3 regions of the Brevibacillus sp. WF146 genome follow, and region 3 is predicted to be linked to each of the others. Evidence: a T-box and tRNA genes for the amino acid it is inferred to sense, from the RefSeq annotation. Region 3 holds a T-box; the other regions hold tRNA genes.
What was found. A T-box is a leader RNA that pairs with one kind of tRNA and senses whether it is charged. The one in region 3 lies ahead of serS (serine--tRNA ligase), so its partner is inferred to be a tRNA-Ser.

Region 1 (6,377 bases), 1.4 Mb from region 3:
CGTAGGATTCCTGGGAAATGGATACGAGGGTGCCGTAGGGCAGGGAGCCGACAATCGGTGCGTCCATGCTCGGCTCGCTGCGGACGTTCAGCGAGGTGGCCGCTACCTTTGCGTTTTGGATGCCGCCCGCCTGCGCCGGCTCCGCAGGGAGGGAGGCGGCGCCGAGCAGCAGGGCCAATGTGATGATTGTCTTGATCTGTCGTGGTTTCATTCGTGTCTCCTCTGGATGTCGGTATCAATCGTTGTTGGACATCATTATAGGAGGCATTTGCCGATTGCAGTAGGGCATTTTTTCCTGATTTGCGCCCCTGGCCGTAAAAACCGTCCGCGGGGAGCCGCCATGAAAACAGGTGCGTACAGACCGGCGAAAACGCAAGATACAGGGAGCTAGGAGCCGGGATCAGTGAAGCAGGCAGGCCCAAACGCGGGAAAGGCGCGATTTTTCCGGGAAGCGCCGGCTTTTGCGCCGTACGCACGTTCGCCAGCACACCCTGTATATGGTAAAATAGAGCCATGAAACAGGAAAGGATCTTGATACCGATGGGTCCGTACAAGACCGTCTGGAAACGTTATGACCTCTCCTACATCTAGCGACGTAGCCGTTGATCGTCTCTCGGGCGACCCAACCTGCTACGAAAGCGAGATTGTGGATATGAAACGAGATCGAATCGTCCGGAGTTCCTCCGTAGCCGGAAGGGCGCCCGCGCCAAAACGGTGTACGATGCGAGGAATCCCAGATGAGGAGAGCAGTTGCGTACGTTCGACAATTGTGTTGGATTGTGTTCGGCGCGTTTGTTTTGGCTTTTGCGTATTACCACATCAATGCTCAGAACCACTTGTCGGAGGGCGGGTTTGTCGGGTTGGCCCTGCTGGCCAAGTACGCGTTTGACCTGTCGCCGGCGATCATGACGCTGGCGCTCGACATTCCGCTGTTTCTCGTCGCCTTTCACGTGAAGGGACGCCAGTTTCTGGCCAACACGATGATCGCTTCTTTCGCCTTTTCCGGCTTTTACGATTTGTTTGAGCGGTTCTCGCCGCTGCACATCGATCTGAGCGGCTTCATGCCGCTGGCCGCCCTGCTGTCCGGCCTGCTGACCGGATGGGGGGCGGGGATCGTGCTGCGATACGGCGGCGCCACCGGCGGGGACGACATCCTGGCCGTGCTGCTCAGCCGTCACACCGGTCTGTCGATCGGGACGGTCTTTCTCCTGCTGGACGCGCTGGTCCTCAGCCTGTCGCTGTTGTACCTGCCGCTCCGCGAAACGCTTTACACGATCCTGGCGGTGGCGATTGCCAGCCGGGTGATCAACTGGACCGCAGCCGCAGGCGGGCGGGCACACGATCGCGCCGAATCCGAAACGGAAAGCATTCCGCGCTCGCTCACCCTGCCACACCATTGATGCCGGACCGGCTTCAGACCGGATGAGTGAATCGCCGGCCGGTCCATCCAACGCGAACCCCTCCCGGAAAAACAGCGCGTACGGCTGTTTGCCGGGAGGGGTTTTTTTGCGGCAAAAGGGCCGCTTGTGTACGTACTTGTCTGTCTCCAGCCTCGATCTTGTGAGATAATGAGGGGACAAACCACCAAAGGATCAGGAGGCGCTTTTCATGACATTGCTTCGAGACATCGGGAACACGCTGGAGAAGGTGCGTGAGGCCAATCCCCTTGTCCACAACATCACCAACGTCGTCGTCACCAACTTTACCGCCAACGGCCTGTTGGCCCTGGGCGCTTCGCCTGTCATGGCGTACGCCAAGGAAGAGGTGGCGGACATGGCCAGGATCGCCGGCGCGCTGGTGCTGAACATCGGCACGCTGAATGAGGCGGAGGTGGAGGCCATGCTGATCGCGGGCCGGTCGGCCAATCAGCACGGCGTGCCGGTCATTTTCGACCCGGTGGGAGCGGGGGCGACACCGTATCGGACGAAAACGGCCCAAACGATCATGCGGGAGGTCCGGGTGTCCGTCATTCGCGGCAATGCTGCGGAAATCGCTCATGTGATTGGCGAGAACTGGACGATCAAAGGCGTCGATGCGGGCGAAGGGAGCGGCGATGCCGTCTCGCTCGCGCAATCGGCGGCGAAGCTGTTGGGCACGACCGTCGTAATCACGGGGAAAGAGGATGTCATCACGGACGGCCGCACCACCTACCTCATCCGCAACGGCCATCCCATCCTGACCAAAGTAACGGGAACGGGTTGTCTGCTCACGTCCGTTCTGGGCGCGTTTGCCGCGGTGGAGAAAGACGTGCTGCTGGCGGGGGCGTCCGCTCTCGTCAGCTATGGCGTGGCGGCGGAACTGGCTGCTGCCGGGAGAGGAGCGGAGGGGCCGGGACGTTTTCAAATCGAGTTTTTGAATCAACTGGCGCGGATTACCGCGGACGATGTCCACAGGTACGGAGCGATCGACCGCGTGTAAACCGGGGCGAAAGGAGAATCGACCGAGCGGCGGCCTGACTGCCGTCCCACTGCTGCGCGCAAGGGCCCCTTGTGAACAAGGGGCCTTTTCGTTGCCTTCCGAAAGCGGAACCGGTACAATGAAACAAGCGCACGGCCAACATCTTCTCTTTTAACCAGAAAAAAATTTTAAAATACCACTTGAAAAAGCTTTGGAGATGTGATAGATTAATTCTTGCCGATGAGAGAACGGCAAAAACGATCTGGATGGATGTCCGAGAGGCCGAAGGAGCACGATTGGAAATCGTGTAGACGGGGATAACTCGTCTCGTGGGTTCAAATCCCACTCCATCCGCCATCAAACACCTGGCCCGTTGGTGAAGTGGTTTAACACAGCAGCCTTTCACGCTGTCATTCAGGGGTTCGAATCCCCTACGGGTCACCATAGGAAAAGCCCCTGGCTCCTGTCCGGGGGCCCCCGCAAAGCACTCGGATCTGCTGAGAAGCCTCCGTTTCACTTTGCGGGACGGAGCGGAGGCTTAGCTCAGCTGGGAGAGCATCTGCCTTACAAGCAGAGGGTCGGCGGTTCGATCCCGTCAGCCTCCACCACCTTTATGGGACAACGATATATGCGGTCGTGGCGGAATTGGCAGACGCGCTAGATTCAGGTTCTAGTGGTGGCAACACCGTGGAGGTTCAAGTCCTCTCGACCGCACCATACCCAATGTTCAAGCTTCAGGAAATACGCTTTTTTCGAGCGGTTGCATCACGTGCGGACGTAGCTCAGCTGGTAGAGCGTCGCCTTGCCAAGGCGAAGGCCGCGGGTTCGAGCCCCGTCGTCCGCTCCAGTTCAACACCCTTACATGTTTTGTGCCCTTAGCTCAGCTGGATAGAGCGTTTGACTACGAATCAAAAGGTCGGGAGTTCGAATCTCTCAGGGCACGCCATACGCAAGAGGTGGGAAGTTGGCGCAGCCCGCGTCTCACCTCCACGTCGGGAAGTGGCTCAGCTTGGTAGAGCGCTTGGTTCGGGACCAAGAGGTCGCAGGTTCAAATCCTGTCTTCCCGACCATTCTTTTTCTCATCAGCGACGGGCGGCGCAGAGCGGCATTCGATCTTCTGCGCTGACCGATTATTGCGTGCGGGTGTAGTTCAATGGTAGAACCCCAGCCTTCCAAGCTGGTCGCGTGGGTTCGATTCCCATCACCCGCTCCATATATTTCTGGCGGTGTAGCTCAGCTGGCTAGAGCGTTCGGTTCATACCCGAAAGGTCGGGGGTTCAAGCCCCTCCACCGCTACCATATGTTCATGGCGATCGTGGCGAAGTGGTTAACGCACCGGATTGTGGCTCCGGCATTCGTGGGTTCGATTCCCATCGATCGCCCCATTTTCATGTTCACCAAGGGAAGTCCCCAACCCAGACACATGCGGTCGTGGTGGAATTGGCAGACACACCATCTTGAGGGGGTGGCGGGGCGACCCGTGCGAGTTCGAGTCTCGCCGACCGCACCATCTATTATCAGCAAGCACAGCCCGGTGAGTGCAGCAAATCGCTGCAGGCGCCGGGCTTTTTGATTTGAGTCGGCTGCTGTACTAGATAAAGCGCTTGATGTCGTTGATCGCCGCGAAATGCAGCCCCTCGTGAAAAATGGTTCGCACCAAAACCTGGGCGATCGTGTGCATGCCCGACTCCGTGGCGGGAAACTCTTCTTCCAGCCGGTGGCCGTACGTCTCCCGGATGGAGCGCGGCTGTTCCTGCAGAAGCTGCCGCAGCGTATCCAGCGAAGGCGGAGTCGCACGCCAGTCCGCCGGTTTCGTGCCGTAGTTGAACCACTCGCGAAAGCCCTCGGGCAGAGGGATCTCTTCCTTGGTCAAATGGATGATCCACAGATACTGATCAAGGTAGATATGGCCCAGATGCCAGCGAATGTTGTTGGAAAAACCGGCGGGAATGACATCCGCCTGTTCCTCCGTGAGGTGTAAGACGGAATCGAGTGTCGCTTGCCGGTAATCGAGCAGTTGCGTGAACAAAACGTCATGCCGCTTTTCCATGGTCAGGCGTCCCTTCACTTTCGAAATTTTATGATGATTCAATTCGCGGCGGTTTCGCCGTTTCCTGTCGGGGCGGCAAAAACGGATTGGGAGCGGAGAACGCAAAGAAAGCGGGCGTGCCAACCCTGTATCCGGTCGGCACGCCCGCATGGCGTAGGGTGCAGAGGCGCTGAACCGTGCAGCGCCTAACCGTACCCGGCGGCTTCCGTTACATCCCGTGCCGGTGCGGCTCTCGGGCGGGGGTGAACAGCCGATTCCACTTGATCTGCGGCACGGCGATGGCGGCCAGGATCATCAGGACGCCGCCCCACTGGCTGAGGCTGACCTGTTCGCGCAGCACCAGACTGGAGAGCAGCACGACCGTCGGCAGTTCGGCGGCGCTGAGAATCGTCGCCAGTCCGTTGCCGATGCGCGGAACGCCGATCGACAGACAGAGAATCGGGATGGCCGAGCCGAAGCAGGCCACCAGCAGGGCGTACGGCAGCAGCCCGTCCCACAGTCTGCCGTTGATGAGGAAGGTCGGCGGGTAGGCCAGCGACAGGATCAGCGCGGCCAGGCCGATGGAGACGGCGCTGCGCAGGTACGGATTCATGTCCGGCGCCAGCCGTCCGCTGAGAAAGATCACCATGGCAAACGTAAAGCCGGACAGCAGGCCATAGATCAGGCCGGTGAAGCTGACGTCCTTCAGGCCGGTTTCCGCCAGGCCGCTGGCGAGCACGGTGCCGATGCCGAGGAGGACCAGCGAGACCCATTTTTCCGGTCCGGGCCATTTGCGGTCGGCGATCGACTCGATCAGCACGCCGATCCAGGTAAACTGGAAGAGCAGCACGATGGCGAGCGAGGCCGGGATGTCGCTGACCGCCCGGTGATAAAACAGGCTGGTGCCGGCCATCATCAGGCTGGACGGCAGCAGGATCAGCAGGTGGCGCAGTCGAAACCGCTCCCTGGACAAGAACAGCGCGACGACGGACATGATCAGCGCGCCGAACACGAGCTGCCCGCCGCTTAATTCGTATGGGGTAAAACCGGCGTGAAAGGCGAATTTCATGATGACGGAGAGCACGCCGTAGCTGCACGCTCCGGCCAGGACGAGCAGCACGGATCGCCAGTATGTCATGAGCGAACGTTCCTTTCCTGTGACAAAACATAAGAGTGTGAGCCTATTGTACAATAGATTCGGAAATGATACAATAAAAGTTTATGCATCACTTTATCTGGCTGCCGTGATAATTCGTTACCATGCTAAACAACTGCCTTGGCAGCGCGCGAACATGTGCCGGCCGTGACGCCCAGGACCGGTATGCTGCTTGTGAATAGATAGCTGTTCCGGCCTGCTTCGGCTACACTAGAGATGACAAGAGAGAATGATGGAGGCAGGAGAGATGAGGAAGGGTGTCTTCTACGCGGTGGCCGCCTATTTGGCCTGGGGATTGCTGCCGCTCTATTGGAAGGTGTTTCAGGAAATGGCCGCGTGGGAAATTCTCGCCCACCGGATCGTCTGGTCCGTCTTTTTTGTCGCCCTGCTGCTGTTTGTGACGAAGCGCTGGCGGCAGATGAAGGAGGCCGTTTCCACGGCGAAGGAAAGGGGCGCGCTCTTCCTGTGTTCGCTGTTTGTCAGCGCCAACTGGCTGATTTTCATCTGGGCGGTCAACAACGGCAACGTGATGGAAACCAGCCTCGGGTACTACATCAACCCGCTGCTGAACGTGCTCTTTGGCGTCTTGTTCCTCAAAGAGCGGCTGGGAAAGGGGCAGTGGACAGCCATCGCGCTGGCCGCGGCCGGCGTCTCCGTGATGACGGTGCATTACGGCAGGGTGCCGTGGGTCGCCATTTCCCTCGCGTTGACGTTCGCCTGCTACGGACTGGTCAAAAAGATGATCAAACTGGAAGCGATCGTCAGTCTGGCCTGGGAAACGCTGGTGGTGGCACC
Region 2 (6,377 bases), 460 kb from region 3:
CAGAGCCCCTGCCGCTGTTCCAGCACCAGATACGACAGCATCGAGATCAACACTGCAAGGAGCAGATCAAACAGCGCATTGCGCGAGATCGGCGACATGGACGTCCACTCCTGCTGAAACGCCAGCGGCAGGTCGTGCACAACCCGGACGCACAGCTCCCTCAGCCATTGGCCATCAAAAAACGGGGTGACAAAAAAACCGTCGTGCAAAATCACCAGGAGGCCCACAAGCTTAACCGGAAACGTCAGCCAGCGGTACGGCACCACCAGGTCGATCAGAAGAACGCCAGCCGCAATCGCGTAAAACGGCCACAGGGTGCCGGTGTCTGTCAGCTCCTGAAGCGGCAGCAGCCATTCCCGCAGCATGAGAAACAAGAGCAGCGCCGCGATCCACTCGAATCCTTTGGGACGCTTCCATACGCTCACGACGTCATGCACCTCCGATCCGCTTCCACTCTTCGAAATCGCTCATCGGCACCGACTTGCAGGTGACCCTGCCCGAAGCCAGCAGCCGCAGGGCCTGCTTCTCTTCGAGCGTCAACAGGGGATCGGCATGCACATACAGCAGATGGACGCGCCGGCCCCGCTGGGACAACTGCGTCAGAAGGGCGACCAGCGCCTTGTCGAGGCGGGCCGTGATCACCGTCAGGGTCACGCCCGGCGGCTGTTCCAGCGCTTCCCGGCTGAGGATGCGGACAAACGAGTCCGTCCCCTCCGGCATGACGCGGGCCAACTGGTCAAATACCCGGAAAAAGTGCGCCGGGGAACAGGCCGGAGGAATGGCCACCCGGTCCTTTTGCTTGTACACCAATCCGTAGTGATACTGGTTGCGGTTGGCGTACGCGGTCAGGCTGGCCGTCAGTTTGACCGCCGTTTCAAACAATTGAGGTGGCTTGTTCCGGTAGCGCTCTTTTTCCACGTCGAGAAAGAACACGACCTGGTTCATCGCCTGGTGCTCGAATTCCTTGGTCTTCAGCCCGGTTCCCCTGGCCGACGCCCGCCAATGAATCTGGCTCAGCCGATCCCCGCGCTGATAGTCCCGGACGCCCCGCACCGCCGCTACATCATCCGAATGGCGGTGCGAGACGTGAACCGTCCCGCTGAAGTTGCCGTCTCCCAACGACCAGTTCGTCAGCTCCCGGTAACGGGGATAGACCAAAAAGTCGTTGAAGAGGGGATACGTTCTTCGTCGCTCGATAAACCCGAAAAAGTCCCCGCCGCAGATGACGCACGCTTGCAGGTGATAGTAGCCGCGCGGCAGTCCCGGGATGACGTAGCGAAACTCCACGCTGCGCTTGAACCAGGGAAAGATGAGCTGACGGTGCGGCTCGAAAACGCCGGCCAGCCGGTCGGGCAGCGGTTCGATCACCATGTTCCAGCCCAGCGGGAACCAGATCCTCCGCTTCAGCCGGACCGTCACGATCACGTCCTCCCCTTCCCGCAAGCGAGTACGGTCGATTTCACGTTCAACCTCAAGGCCGGCGAACATGAGAAAATAGGCAAGCAGCTCGTACGCCAAGAAAACCAGGCTGCTGTAGAACAAAAACCAACTGGCAAAACCGCCCTGAAACTTGGCAAACGCATAAGTGGTCACGATCAACGCAATTGCCTTGATCTTCCCGGATGTCCATTCTTTCATACGCGTCACCGCCTCTAGCTGACCGGCACGCGGGTTTCCGACAGGATAGCGGACAGAATCCGGTCGATCGTCGCTCCTTCCAGACGCGCCTCCGGTTTGAGAATGATCCGGTGGGCAAAGGTCACAGGCACCAGTTCCTTCACGTCATCGGGAATGACATAATCCCGGCCGCGCACGAACGCCAGCGCCTGCACGGCTCGGAACAGCGCCAGCGCGCCCCGCGGGCTGACGCCGAGGTAGACCTGGTGATGATCGCGCGTCCGGTGGCACAGGCGAACGATATACTCCTTGACCGACTCCGACACCTTGACGGCGGCAGCCTGGCGCTGCAGGACGGCCAGATCGTCCGCAGTCATCACCGGCTCCAGGTGTTCCAACGGATTGGTTTCGGCAAAGCGGTTCAGCATGCGCATTTCTTCGTCCACCGTGGGATAGCCCAGGCGAAGCTGCAGGAGAAAACGGTCCAACTGCGCCTCCGGCAGCGGGAAGGTTCCTTCGTATTCCAGGGGGTTTTGCGTCGCCATGACAAAAAACGGCTCAGCCAACCGATACGTCACCCCGTCTACCGTTACCGAGCGCTCTTCCATCGCTTCCAGTAAGGCCGACTGGGTTTTGGGCGATGTCCGGTTAATCTCGTCGGCCAAAATCACATTGGCGAAGATGGGACCGGGACGGAACTCGAATTCCATGCTCTTTTGATTGAAGATCGCCACCCCCGTCACGTCCGTCGGCAGCAGATCGGGCGTAAACTGGATGCGCTTGAAGTCCCCCCCGATCGAGCGGGCCAACGCGCGGACCAGCATGGTCTTGCCGACACCCGGAACGTCTTCCAGCAAAACGTGGCCGTTTGCCAAGATGGCCGTCACGCATAATTCAATGATCGACCGCTTGCCGATCAGCACTTTTTCGATATTTCCAATCAACTTTTCCACAGCAGGATGAGGCTGCTCCAATTTGATTTGATTCATGGATGACACAACTCCTGTTCCCACGTTATCGTCCAGTTACGGCAATAGTGATGGCCTGCCGCTTGTCTTGATCATCCGGAGGCTTCCGTCGAGGAAACCTACTCCTAAGGTACTGGATCACTCTGGAAGATACAAGGAAAAATTCGTTAATAGTTGTAAAATTGAGAAACCGCCTATAGAAAAAAAGAGTAGGAAGATCTCCTACTCTGCGGTTCGATATGCAATGTTATGGCGTGCCCTGAGAGATTCGAACTCCCGACCTTTTGATTCGTAGTCAAACGCTCTATCCAGCTGAGCTAAGGGCACACAAGCAACTGTCTCTCCGACCGACACGCGTGGACAGAGAGCAGAAAAAATGGAGCGGACGACGGGTCTCGAACCCGCGACCTTCGCCTTGGCAAGGCGACGCTCTACCAATTGAGCTACGTCCGCATCGTTTCGTAATTATGATGAAAAGATCTGGTACAGCACAGCCAACGCAGGCGACTCTTCCAGAAGAAGATGCTGGTTCTTGCTGTATCACAGTGATAAAAGGCTTGCACTGTCCGCAAACCTTCCCGATCTGCTATGGTGCGGGTGAAGGGACTTGAACCCCCACGGTTGCCCGCCAGAACCTAAATCTGGTGCGTCTGCCAATTCCGCCACACCCGCATGCGTCATGGGGTCCCCGCAAAGCAAACGGAAGATGCGCGAGTACATTGCTCACTTGTGGGGTTGTAAAAAAACTGGTGAGCCATGAAGGACTCGAACCTTCGACCCTCTGATTAAAAGTCAGATGCTCTACCAACTGAGCTAATGGCTCATGAACATGGCTGGGGTACTAGGATTCGAACCTAGGAATGACGGAGTCAAAGTCCGTTGCCTTACCGCTTGGCGATACCCCAATACGTGGTGCCGGCGATAGGAATCGAACCCACAACCCCCTGATTACAAGTCAGGTGCTCTACCAATTGAGCTACACCGGCAAAATCCTATGAAACGAAATGGTGGTTCGGGACGGAATCGAACCGCCGACACGAGGATTTTCAGTCCTCTGCTCTACCGACTGAGCTACCGAACCGTAAGCGGTTCTCGGTGCGCCATTTTGATCCGAGGCAAGTAAATGGCGGAGCTGACGGGACTCGAACCCGCGACCTCCGGTGTGACAGACCGGCGTGAACTCCAGCTTCACCACAGCTCCATATTTGGTTGCGGGAGCAGGATTTGAACCTGCGACCTTCGGGTTATGAGCCCGACGAGCTACCGGACTGCTCCATCCCGCGACGATTATCATTCTGCAGTAATGGTGGAGGCTGACGGGATCGAACCGCCGACCCTCTGCTTGTAAGGCAGATGCTCTCCCAGCTGAGCTAAGCCTCCACGTCTCCCCGCAAAGCGAACCGGTTCTTCCCAACAAACTCCGATTCCTTTGCGGGCCCGGATCCCATGATCCAGGTACGTATTGCTATGGTGACCCGTAGGGGATTCGAACCCCTGTATGACAGCGTGAAAGGCTGCTGTGTTAAACCACTTCACCAACGGGCCATGTTTCTGATGGTGCGGTCGGCGAGACTCGAACTCGCACGGGTCACCCCGCCACCCCCTCAAGATGGTGTGTCTGCCAATTCCACCACGACCGCAACTTAGGATGGTAGCGGTGGAGGGGCTTGAACCCCCGACCTTTCGGGTATGAACCGAACGCTCTAGCCAGCTGAGCTACACCGCCACGCACTATGAATGTTGTAAGGAAGATGGCGGAGAGTGAGGGATTCGAACCCTCGCTACGCTATTCGCATACTAACGGTTTAGCAAACCGTCCCCTTCGGCCTCTTGGGTAACTCTCCGCATATGGCTCCTCGGGAGGGACTCGAACCCCCGACCGATCGGTTAACAGCCGATTGCTCTACCGACTGAGCTACCGAGGAACGTTGAAGACTTCGCGCCTTCAAAACCGGATACGCATGGTGGGCAAAGGATATGGAGTGGATAAGTCCTCGACCGATTAGTATTCGTCAGCTCCACGCGTTGCCGCGCTTCCACACCGAACCTATCAACCTCATCGTCTTTGAGGGGTCTTACCAGCTTGACGCTGTGGGAAGTCTCATCTTGGAGGGGGCTTCACGCTTAGATGCTTTCAGCGCTTATCCCGTCCGCACATAGCTACCCAGCTGTGCTCCTGGCGGAACAACTGGTGCACCAGCGGTGCGTCCATCCCGGTCCTCTCGTACTAAGGACAGCTCTCCTCAAACTTCCTGCGCCCGCGACAGATAGGGACCGAACTGTCTCACGACGTTCTGAACCCAGCTCGCGTACCGCTTTAATGGGCGAACAGCCCAACCCTTGGGACCTACTTCAGCCCCAGGATGCGATGAGCCGACATCGAGGTGCCAAACCTCCCCGTCGATGTGGACTCTTGGGGGAGATAAGCCTGTTATCCCCAGGGTAGCTTTTATCCGTTGAGCGATGGCCCTTCCATGCGGAACCACCGGATCACTAAGCCCGACTTTCGTCCCTGCTCGACTTGTAGGTCTCGCAGTCAAGCTCCCTTCTGCCTTTACACTCTACGAATGATTTCCGACCATTCTGAGGGAACCTTTGGGCGCCTCCGTTACCTTTTAGGAGGCGACCGCCCCAGTCAAACTGCCCACCTGACACTGTTCCCCGACCCGATCAGGGCCGCGGGTTAGAACTCCGATACGATCAGGGTGGTATCCCAACGGCGCCTCCACCGATGCTGGCGCACCGGCTTCTCAGGCTCCCACCTATTCTGTACAGATCGTACCAAAGTCCAATATCAGGCTACAGTAAAGCTCCATGGGGTCTTTCCGTCTTGTCGCGGGTAACCTGCATCTTCACAGGTATTATGATTTCACCGGGTCTCTTGCCGAGACAGCGCCCAAGTCGTTACGCCTTTCGTGCGGGTCGGAACTTACCCGACAAGGAATTTCGCTACCTTAGGACCGTTATAGTTACGGCCGCCGTTTACTGGGGCTTCGGTTCAAAGCTTCGCTTGCGCTAACTCATCCCCTTAACCTTCCAGCACCGGGCAGGCGTCAGCCCCTATACTTCGCCTTGCGGCTTCGCAGAGACCTGTGTTTTTGCTAAACAGTCGCTTGGGCCTTTTCACTGCGGCCCCCTCGGGCTGTTAACCCTACCGGGGCGCCCCTTCTCCCGAAGTTACGGGGCCATTTTGCCGAGTTCCTTAGCAAGAGTTCTCCCGCGCACCTTAGGATTCTCTCCTCGCCTACCTGTGTCGGTTTGCGGTACGGGCACCTCATTCCTCGCTAGACGCTTTTCTTGGCAGTGTGAAATCAGGGACTTCGGTACTTGCATTTCCCTCGCCATCACAGCTTGCCCTTGACGGTGTGCGGATTTGCCTACACACCAGGCTTGCTGCTTGGACGGCCATCCAGCAGGCCGCTCGCCCTATCCTCCTGCATCACGCCATTGCTCAAGCGGAATGGAGGTGGTACAGGAATATCAACCTGTTGTCCATCGCCTACGCCTTTCGGCCTCAGCTTAGGTCCCGACTAACCCTGGGAGGACGAGCCTTCCCCAGGAACCCTTAGGCTTTCGGTGGACAAGATTCTCACTTGTCTTTTCGCTACTTACACCGGCATTCTCACTTCCAAGCGCTCCACCGCTCCTTCCGGTACGGCTTCGCCGCTGCTTGGAACGCTCCCCTACCCAGTCCGTAGGACTGCCATAGCTTCGGTGGTACGTTTAGCCCCGTTACATTTTCCGCGCAGAGTCACTCGACCAGTGAGCTATTACGCACTCTTTAAATGGTGG
Region 3 (6,377 bases):
CAATACGGTGAAAAAGCTGAGACAAGCCTATCCGGACCTCACCATCGTGGCGGGAAACGTGGCTACCGGAGAGGCGACCCGCGACCTGATCGAAGCAGGCGCCTCCGTGGTAAAAGTAGGGATCGGGCCCGGCTCCATCTGTACCACCCGCGTCGTGGCCGGTATCGGCGTACCGCAGATTACCGCCATTTACGACTGTGCCCGCGTTGCCCGCGAGTACAATATTCCAATTATTGCCGACGGCGGCATCAAATACTCCGGTGACCTGACAAAAGCGATCGGAGCGGGCGCGTCGGCAATCATGATCGGCAGCCTGTTCGCCGGAACCGAGGAAAGCCCGGGCGAATTCGAGATTTACCAAGGCCGCCGGTTCAAGGTGTACCGCGGCATGGGGTCGATCGGCGCGATGAAAGCGGGCAGCAAGGACCGCTACTTCCAGGAAAACGAACAAAAACTGGTTCCGGAAGGCATCGAGGGCCGCGTCCCGTACAAAGGACCGCTGGCTGACGTTGTCTATCAATTGATCGGCGGACTGCGTGCCGGCATGGGCTACTGCGGGGCCAAAACCATTCAGGACCTGATCGACAACGCCCAGTTCGTCCGCATCACCGGTGCCGGTCTGCGGGAAAGCCACCCGCACGACGTGCAGATTACCAAAGAAGCACCCAACTACTCCATTTCCTAGGACGATCGACGCAAAAACCCCTTTCACGATTGGAAAGGGGTTTTTTTCTAGTCTCCGACACGGACAAACAGGTCGAAACAAGCTTCAAGGAAGGCCTGCTTGTATGGTACACTTACATTTGTGTGCTCATGCCAATCGTGGCGAAGAACGACAGAAACGGGAGAGTGAGTAAAGCAAATGAAACAAAAAAGATGGACAAGGCGATTGATGGGGCTGTTCCTTTCTGTCGCTGTGTTTTTGACCGCGTGGGGCGGCATGGCCGTTGGCGCAGGAGCCGCACAGCCCAACCTGCAGTTGGCGGTTAAATCGGCCATTCTGGTGGAAGCGTCCACGGGCAAGGTGCTGTACTGCAGCAATCCGGACGTGCCGCTGCCGCCGGCCAGCATGAGCAAGATGATGACCGAGTACCTCGTGCTGGAAGCGATTAAACAAAAGAAAATCAAGTGGGACGAAAAGGTCCCGGTGAGCGAATACGCCTTTTACATCGCAAAAATGCCGGATTCCGCCGGCGTCTACCTGAACATGGGCGAGTCCCATACCGTCAAGGATCTGTACAAGGCCATGGCGATCGTGTCCGCCAACGACGCGACCGTGCTGCTTGCGGAAAGAGTGGGCGGCAGCGAAGCCAACTTCGTGGCGATGATGAATAAAAAGGCCAAGGAACTGGGGATGAAAAACACCTCGTTCGTGACGTCGACCGGTTTGCCCACCGACGATCTGGGACCGTACGCACCGCAAACCGAACAAAAGGAAAACATGATGTCGGCACGCGACTCCGCGATCCTGGCCCGCGCGCTGATTCGCGATTTCCCGGAAGCATTGGAATACTCCAAAATTCCGGTGCTGGCGTTCCGTGAAGGTATGCCAAACGAGATCAAAAAGAAAAACTACAACTGGATGCTTCCCGGACTTCTCAACTACTATCCGGGGGTAGACGGCTTGAAGACCGGCTATACGCAGGCGGCGGGACACTGCTTCACCGGTACGGCAACGCGGGACGACATGCGCCTGATCAGCGTCGTCATGGGGGCAAACGGCGAGACGAAGCGCTTCGAAGAGACCAAAAAGCTGTTGGACTACGGCTTCAGCAACTTCAAGCTGACCAAACAGTTGGAGAAGGGAGCCGCGGTGAAAGGCTATGAAACCGCGCCGGTGAAAAACGGTGTGGACCTGACCGTACCGGCTGTAACGGGCGAAGAGGTAACCGTCCTGACCAAAATCGGCGAGGACACCAAGTTTACGCCGGTCGTGACCTTCCAGGATCTGAATGCGCCGCTGACGAAAGGACAGGTCATCGGGAAAGTGGCCTTTAAAGAAGAAGGGGCAAAGGACAGCGACTACCTGCAGCCGGAGGACGCGGCCAAGGCGGGCGTCAACCTCGTGGCCGGTCAAGATGTGGAGGAAGCGAGCTGGATTCGCCTGTTCTTCCGCAGCATCATCCAGTTTATTAGTAACATTTTCAGCAGCGTCACGGGCAAATAGGTGGTTGTGCCGAAAATCGCACTTCGTTTACAATGGTGAATATTAAGACAACGTTTGCAACAAACGTGCAGATCCTGAGTCCACTTGGGTAGGAGGCAAAAAGCATGGTACAAGTAGGAACGTCCCGCGTTAAAAAAGGTATGGCTGAAATGCAAAAAGGCGGCGTCATCATGGACGTCGTGAATGCCGAACAAGCAAGGATTGCGGAAGCGGCCGGTGCCGTGGCCGTTATGGCACTGGAACGCGTACCGTCTGATATTCGCGCGGCCGGCGGCGTGGCGCGCATGGCTGACCTGGGCATCGTGGAAGAAGTAATGAAAGCCGTATCCATCCCGGTCATGGCCAAGGCACGGATTGGCCACTTCGTTGAAGCGCGCGTGCTCGAGGCGATGGGCGTCGACTACATCGACGAGAGCGAAGTGCTCACTCCTGCCGACGACATGTTCCATATCAACAAAAAAGACTTTACGGTTCCGTTTGTCTGCGGCGCCCGCGATCTCGGCGAAGCACTTCGCCGCATCGGTGAAGGCGCATCCATGATCCGCACCAAAGGGGAGCCGGGTACCGGCAACATCGTGGAAGCGGTTCGCCACATGCGCACGATGCAGGCGCAGATCCGCAAAGTGCAAAGCATGTCCTACGACGAACTGATGGCGGAAGCGAAAAACCTGGGTGCTCCGTACGAACTTCTGGAATACGTTCATAAAAACGGCAAGCTGCCGGTCGTCAACTTCGCCGCCGGCGGTGTGGCTACGCCGTCCGACGCTGCGCTGATGATGCAGCTCGGGGCAGACGGCGTGTTCGTCGGCTCCGGTATCTTCAAATCGGAGAATCCGGAGAAATTTGCCCGCGCCATCGTCGAAGCGACGACGCACTACACCGACTACGATCTGATTGCCCGCGTCTCCAAAGGACTGGGTACGGCTATGCCGGGCATCGAAATCTCCAAACTGCGCGAAGCGGATCGCATGCAAGAGCGCGGCTGGTAAGGTGGACAACATGAAAATTGGCGTACTTGCCCTGCAGGGGGCTGTTGCTGAACACATCCGCATGCTGGAAGAGGTCGGAGCAACAGCGGTCCCGGTGAAAAAAGTGGAAGAGCTCGACGATCTGGACGGTCTGGTGATCCCCGGCGGGGAAAGCACCACGATCAGCAAGTTGATGCACAAATACGGCTTCATGGAAGCCATCCGCCAGTTTGGCGAAGCCAAAAAGCCGATTTTCGGCACATGCGCCGGCGCCATCCTGCTGGCCAACCGCATCAATGGCCAGGAAGACTGCCACCTCGGTCTGATGGACATGAAGGTGGAGCGCAACGCGTTTGGACGTCAAAAGGAGAGCTTTGAAGTCGATCTGCCCGTGGCGGGCATCGCTCCCGATTTTCCGGCTGTCTTCATTCGGGCGCCGTACATCATGGAACTGGGAGAAAACGGTCAGGTGCTGGCGAAGTACGAAGACAAAATCGTCGCCGCCCGCCAAGGCCATTACCTGGCGGCTGCCTTCCACCCGGAACTGACGGAGGATGCGCGCATCCACAAATTCTTCCTCGACATGGTGAAGGAGTACCGGGCCGATAAAGTTCAGGCCTGATCCCACACCGCAGCAAAAACCGGTACCGTCCGTGGTGCCGGTTTTTTTGTCAACCGCCTCCTTTACACAGGTATAGAACCTGTAGTACAGTTAACAATAGAAGTACGGATAAGGAATGCGATGATGAGGCTAGTACTTTGCATGAGCCAGGCCCAGAGAGTCGGTGGCGGGTGAAAACCGATCCGGCGTGCAAAGGAATCCACCTCGGAGTGGCAAAGGTTCAAACTTTGCCCGGAACCGTCCCGTTACGACGGATGAGAGTGGGCAAATGCGGATGGAAACGTACGACGCATTTGTCAACAAGGGTGGCAACGCGGGTATACGACACTCGTCCCTTACAGAGGGGACGGGTGTTTTTTACTGTCCTGCCCGCAGGTGCGTCTGATGCGGGAAGTGTGCCGCAGGAACGCGCGCTTTCCGATCGCCCTGCAAAAAGGGGTTCGACTGGACAAAAGAAGCTTTCCAGTGATCATAGGGATTAGGAGGGATTTCCATGCTTGACGTGAAAGTTTTGCGCAGCGATTTGGAAGAGGTAAAACGCCGGTTGGCACATCGCAACGAAGACATTTCCGCGCTGGACCGGTTTGCCGAAACGGATGAAAAGCGGCGCCAGGTGATTCAAGAAGCGGAATCGTTGAAAAATAAACGAAACACGGTCTCCGAACAGGTGGCGATCATGAAGCGCAACAAGGAAAACGCCGACCACCTGATCGCCGAAATGAAACAGGTAAACGAGCGCATCAAGGCGCTGGACGAAGAACTGCGCCAGTTGGACGAACAATTGGAGCAGATCTTGTTGAGCCTGCCCAATCTGCCGCACGAGAGCGTGCCGATCGGTACGTCGGAAGAAGACAACGTGGTGGCCTGGACCTGGGGCGAACCGCGCCGTTTTGCGTTTGAGCCGAAGCCGCACTGGGAGCTGGCTGCCGATCTGGGCATCCTCGACTTTGAAGCGGCGGCGAAAGTAACCGGCAGCCGGTTTGTCTTTTACAAGGGGCTGGGCGCGCGTCTGGAGCGGGCGCTGATGAACTTCATGCTGGATCTGCATACCGGCGAACACGGCTACGAAGAGATTTTGCCGCCGTACATCGTCAACCGCACCAGCATGACCGGCACCGGCCAGCTTCCCAAATTTGAGGAAGACGCCTTCAAGCTGGAGGGGCCGGATTACTTCCTGATCCCGACAGCCGAGGTGCCGGTGACCAACATGCACCGCGACGAGATTCTCGACGCAGCCGACCTGCCGCTCTATTACGCCGCGTACAGCGCTTGTTTCCGTTCCGAAGCGGGCTCGGCCGGCCGCGATACGCGCGGACTGATTCGCCAGCACCAGTTTAACAAGGTGGAGCTGGTGAAGTTCGTCAAACCGGAAGACTCCTACGACGAGCTGGAAAAACTGGTGAAAAACGCGGAAAAAGTGCTGCAGCTCCTCGGCCTGCCGTACCGCGTGATGAGCATGTGCACCGGCGATCTCGGGTTTACCGCCGCGAAAAAGTACGACCTGGAGGTATGGATCCCGAGCTACAACACCTATCGGGAAATCTCCTCGTGTTCCAACTTTGAGGACTTCCAGGCGCGCCGGGCCAACATCCGGTTCCGCCGCGACGCGAAGAGCAAGCCGGAGTTCGTCCATACGCTCAACGGCTCCGGTCTGGCAATCGGCCGCACCGTGGCCGCTCTGCTGGAAAACTACCAGCAGGAGGACGGCTCCATCGTCATTCCGGAAGTACTGCGTCCGTACCTGGGCGGCCTGGAAAAGATCGCGCCGAAGGAAAGCCGCTGACGGCGTGCGGCGCACAGACAACCAGCATAGGGAAAAACGGCTCTCTGTCCACGGGATGGAGAGCCGTTTTTGTTTGTGACATCAGCGGCGGAATTTTTTGAAAATGCTGTTGCTTTGTACGAATCCCTGTTATATAATAAAAACAAAACAGTTGATTATTGTATTAATACAGGAATGGAGGGAACGATAATGAACTGCTCTCGGTGTGAAGGAAACGGCGAACAAAATTGTCCGCAGTGCGGCGGGGCCGGCTATGACGAGCACGGGGTGGCGTGCCATCATTGTCACGGTGACGGCTGTGTAAGCTGCAGCCACTGCAGCGGCAGCGGGTATCTGGATTAAGGCCATTTTTTTTTGCTGGTGCTGTACTATAATAGTCTGCATCATTTGTCGTCTGTATCATAATAACGTTCCGGTTCAGGAGAGGAGGAACCTGCTTTGACTACGCTGCACACCAACCATTATCCTGCCGAAGTGACCATCACCGGCGAGCTGCCGCCGCAGTATGGGGAAATTCTCACCCCCGACGCGATTCGATTCTTGATCAAACTGGAGCGGGCGTTTGGCGAGAGGCGGCGGGACCTGTTGAAACAGCGGAGCAAACGGCAGGAGGAGATTGACTGCGGGAAGCTGCCCGATTTTTTGCCCGAGACCGCCCACATTCGCAAGGCTGATTGGACAGTGGCTCCCCTGCCGCCCGACCTGCAGGATCGCCGGGTGGAAATTACCGGTCCGGCCGGCGACCGCAAGATGGTGATCAACGCGCTCAACTCGGGAGCCCGGATGTTTATGGCCGATTTTGAAGACGCCAACTCGCCGACATGGGCCAACACAATC

Region 1: it encodes a tRNA-Ser, which carries the amino acid that the T-box ahead of serS (serine--tRNA ligase) is inferred to sense. The anticodon was not compared.
Region 2: it encodes a tRNA-Ser, which carries the amino acid that the T-box ahead of serS (serine--tRNA ligase) is inferred to sense. The anticodon was not compared.

Annotation. Positions count from the first base shown of each region.
Region 1 is NZ_CP109943.1:1,582,528-1,588,904, forward strand. Features, by position in the region: gene A6764_RS07715 (N-acetylmuramoyl-L-alanine amidase family protein) at 1-211, opposite strand, end outside; gene A6764_RS07720 (YitT family protein) at 738-1,400, shown strand; gene thiM (hydroxyethylthiazole kinase) at 1,609-2,418, shown strand; tRNA gene A6764_RS07730 (tRNA-Ser) at 2,662-2,754, shown strand; tRNA gene A6764_RS07735 (tRNA-Glu) at 2,765-2,841, shown strand; tRNA gene A6764_RS07740 (tRNA-Val) at 2,930-3,005, shown strand; tRNA gene A6764_RS07745 (tRNA-Leu) at 3,028-3,114, shown strand; tRNA gene A6764_RS07750 (tRNA-Gly) at 3,169-3,244, shown strand; tRNA gene A6764_RS07755 (tRNA-Arg) at 3,267-3,343, shown strand; tRNA gene A6764_RS07760 (tRNA-Pro) at 3,391-3,467, shown strand; tRNA gene A6764_RS07765 (tRNA-Gly) at 3,537-3,610, shown strand; tRNA gene A6764_RS07770 (tRNA-Met) at 3,620-3,696, shown strand; tRNA gene A6764_RS07775 (tRNA-His) at 3,707-3,782, shown strand; tRNA gene A6764_RS07780 (tRNA-Leu) at 3,823-3,907, shown strand; gene A6764_RS07785 (DinB family protein) at 3,989-4,447, opposite strand; gene A6764_RS07790 (EamA family transporter) at 4,656-5,564, opposite strand; gene rarD (EamA family transporter RarD) at 5,830-6,377, shown strand, end outside.
Region 2 is NZ_CP109943.1:4,243,491-4,249,867, forward strand. Features, by position in the region: gene A6764_RS21010 (transglutaminase TgpA family protein) at 1-425, opposite strand, end outside; gene A6764_RS21015 (DUF58 domain-containing protein) at 430-1,638, opposite strand; gene A6764_RS21020 (AAA family ATPase) at 1,653-2,606, opposite strand; tRNA gene A6764_RS21025 (tRNA-Arg) at 2,836-2,912, opposite strand; tRNA gene A6764_RS21030 (tRNA-Gly) at 2,963-3,038, opposite strand; tRNA gene A6764_RS21035 (tRNA-Leu) at 3,175-3,257, opposite strand; tRNA gene A6764_RS21040 (tRNA-Lys) at 3,333-3,408, opposite strand; tRNA gene A6764_RS21045 (tRNA-Gln) at 3,416-3,490, opposite strand; tRNA gene A6764_RS21050 (tRNA-Thr) at 3,496-3,571, opposite strand; tRNA gene A6764_RS21055 (tRNA-Phe) at 3,591-3,666, opposite strand; tRNA gene A6764_RS21060 (tRNA-Asp) at 3,710-3,786, opposite strand; tRNA gene A6764_RS21065 (tRNA-Met) at 3,792-3,868, opposite strand; tRNA gene A6764_RS21070 (tRNA-Val) at 3,890-3,965, opposite strand; tRNA gene A6764_RS21075 (tRNA-Glu) at 4,054-4,130, opposite strand; tRNA gene A6764_RS21080 (tRNA-Leu) at 4,141-4,225, opposite strand; tRNA gene A6764_RS21085 (tRNA-Met) at 4,235-4,311, opposite strand; tRNA gene A6764_RS21090 (tRNA-Ser) at 4,338-4,429, opposite strand; tRNA gene A6764_RS21095 (tRNA-Asn) at 4,435-4,510, opposite strand; rRNA gene A6764_RS21100 (23S ribosomal RNA) at 4,568-6,377, opposite strand, start outside.
Region 3 is NZ_CP109943.1:231,336-237,712, reverse strand. Features, by position in the region: gene guaB (IMP dehydrogenase) at 1-685, shown strand, start outside; gene A6764_RS01395 (D-alanyl-D-alanine carboxypeptidase family protein) at 863-2,167, shown strand; gene pdxS (pyridoxal 5'-phosphate synthase lyase subunit PdxS) at 2,272-3,156, shown strand; gene pdxT (pyridoxal 5'-phosphate synthase glutaminase subunit PdxT) at 3,167-3,757, shown strand; T-box leader at 3,869-4,096, shown strand; gene serS (serine--tRNA ligase) at 4,251-5,540, shown strand; gene A6764_RS01375 (hypothetical protein) at 5,730-5,882, shown strand; gene aceB (malate synthase A) at 5,979-6,377, shown strand, end outside.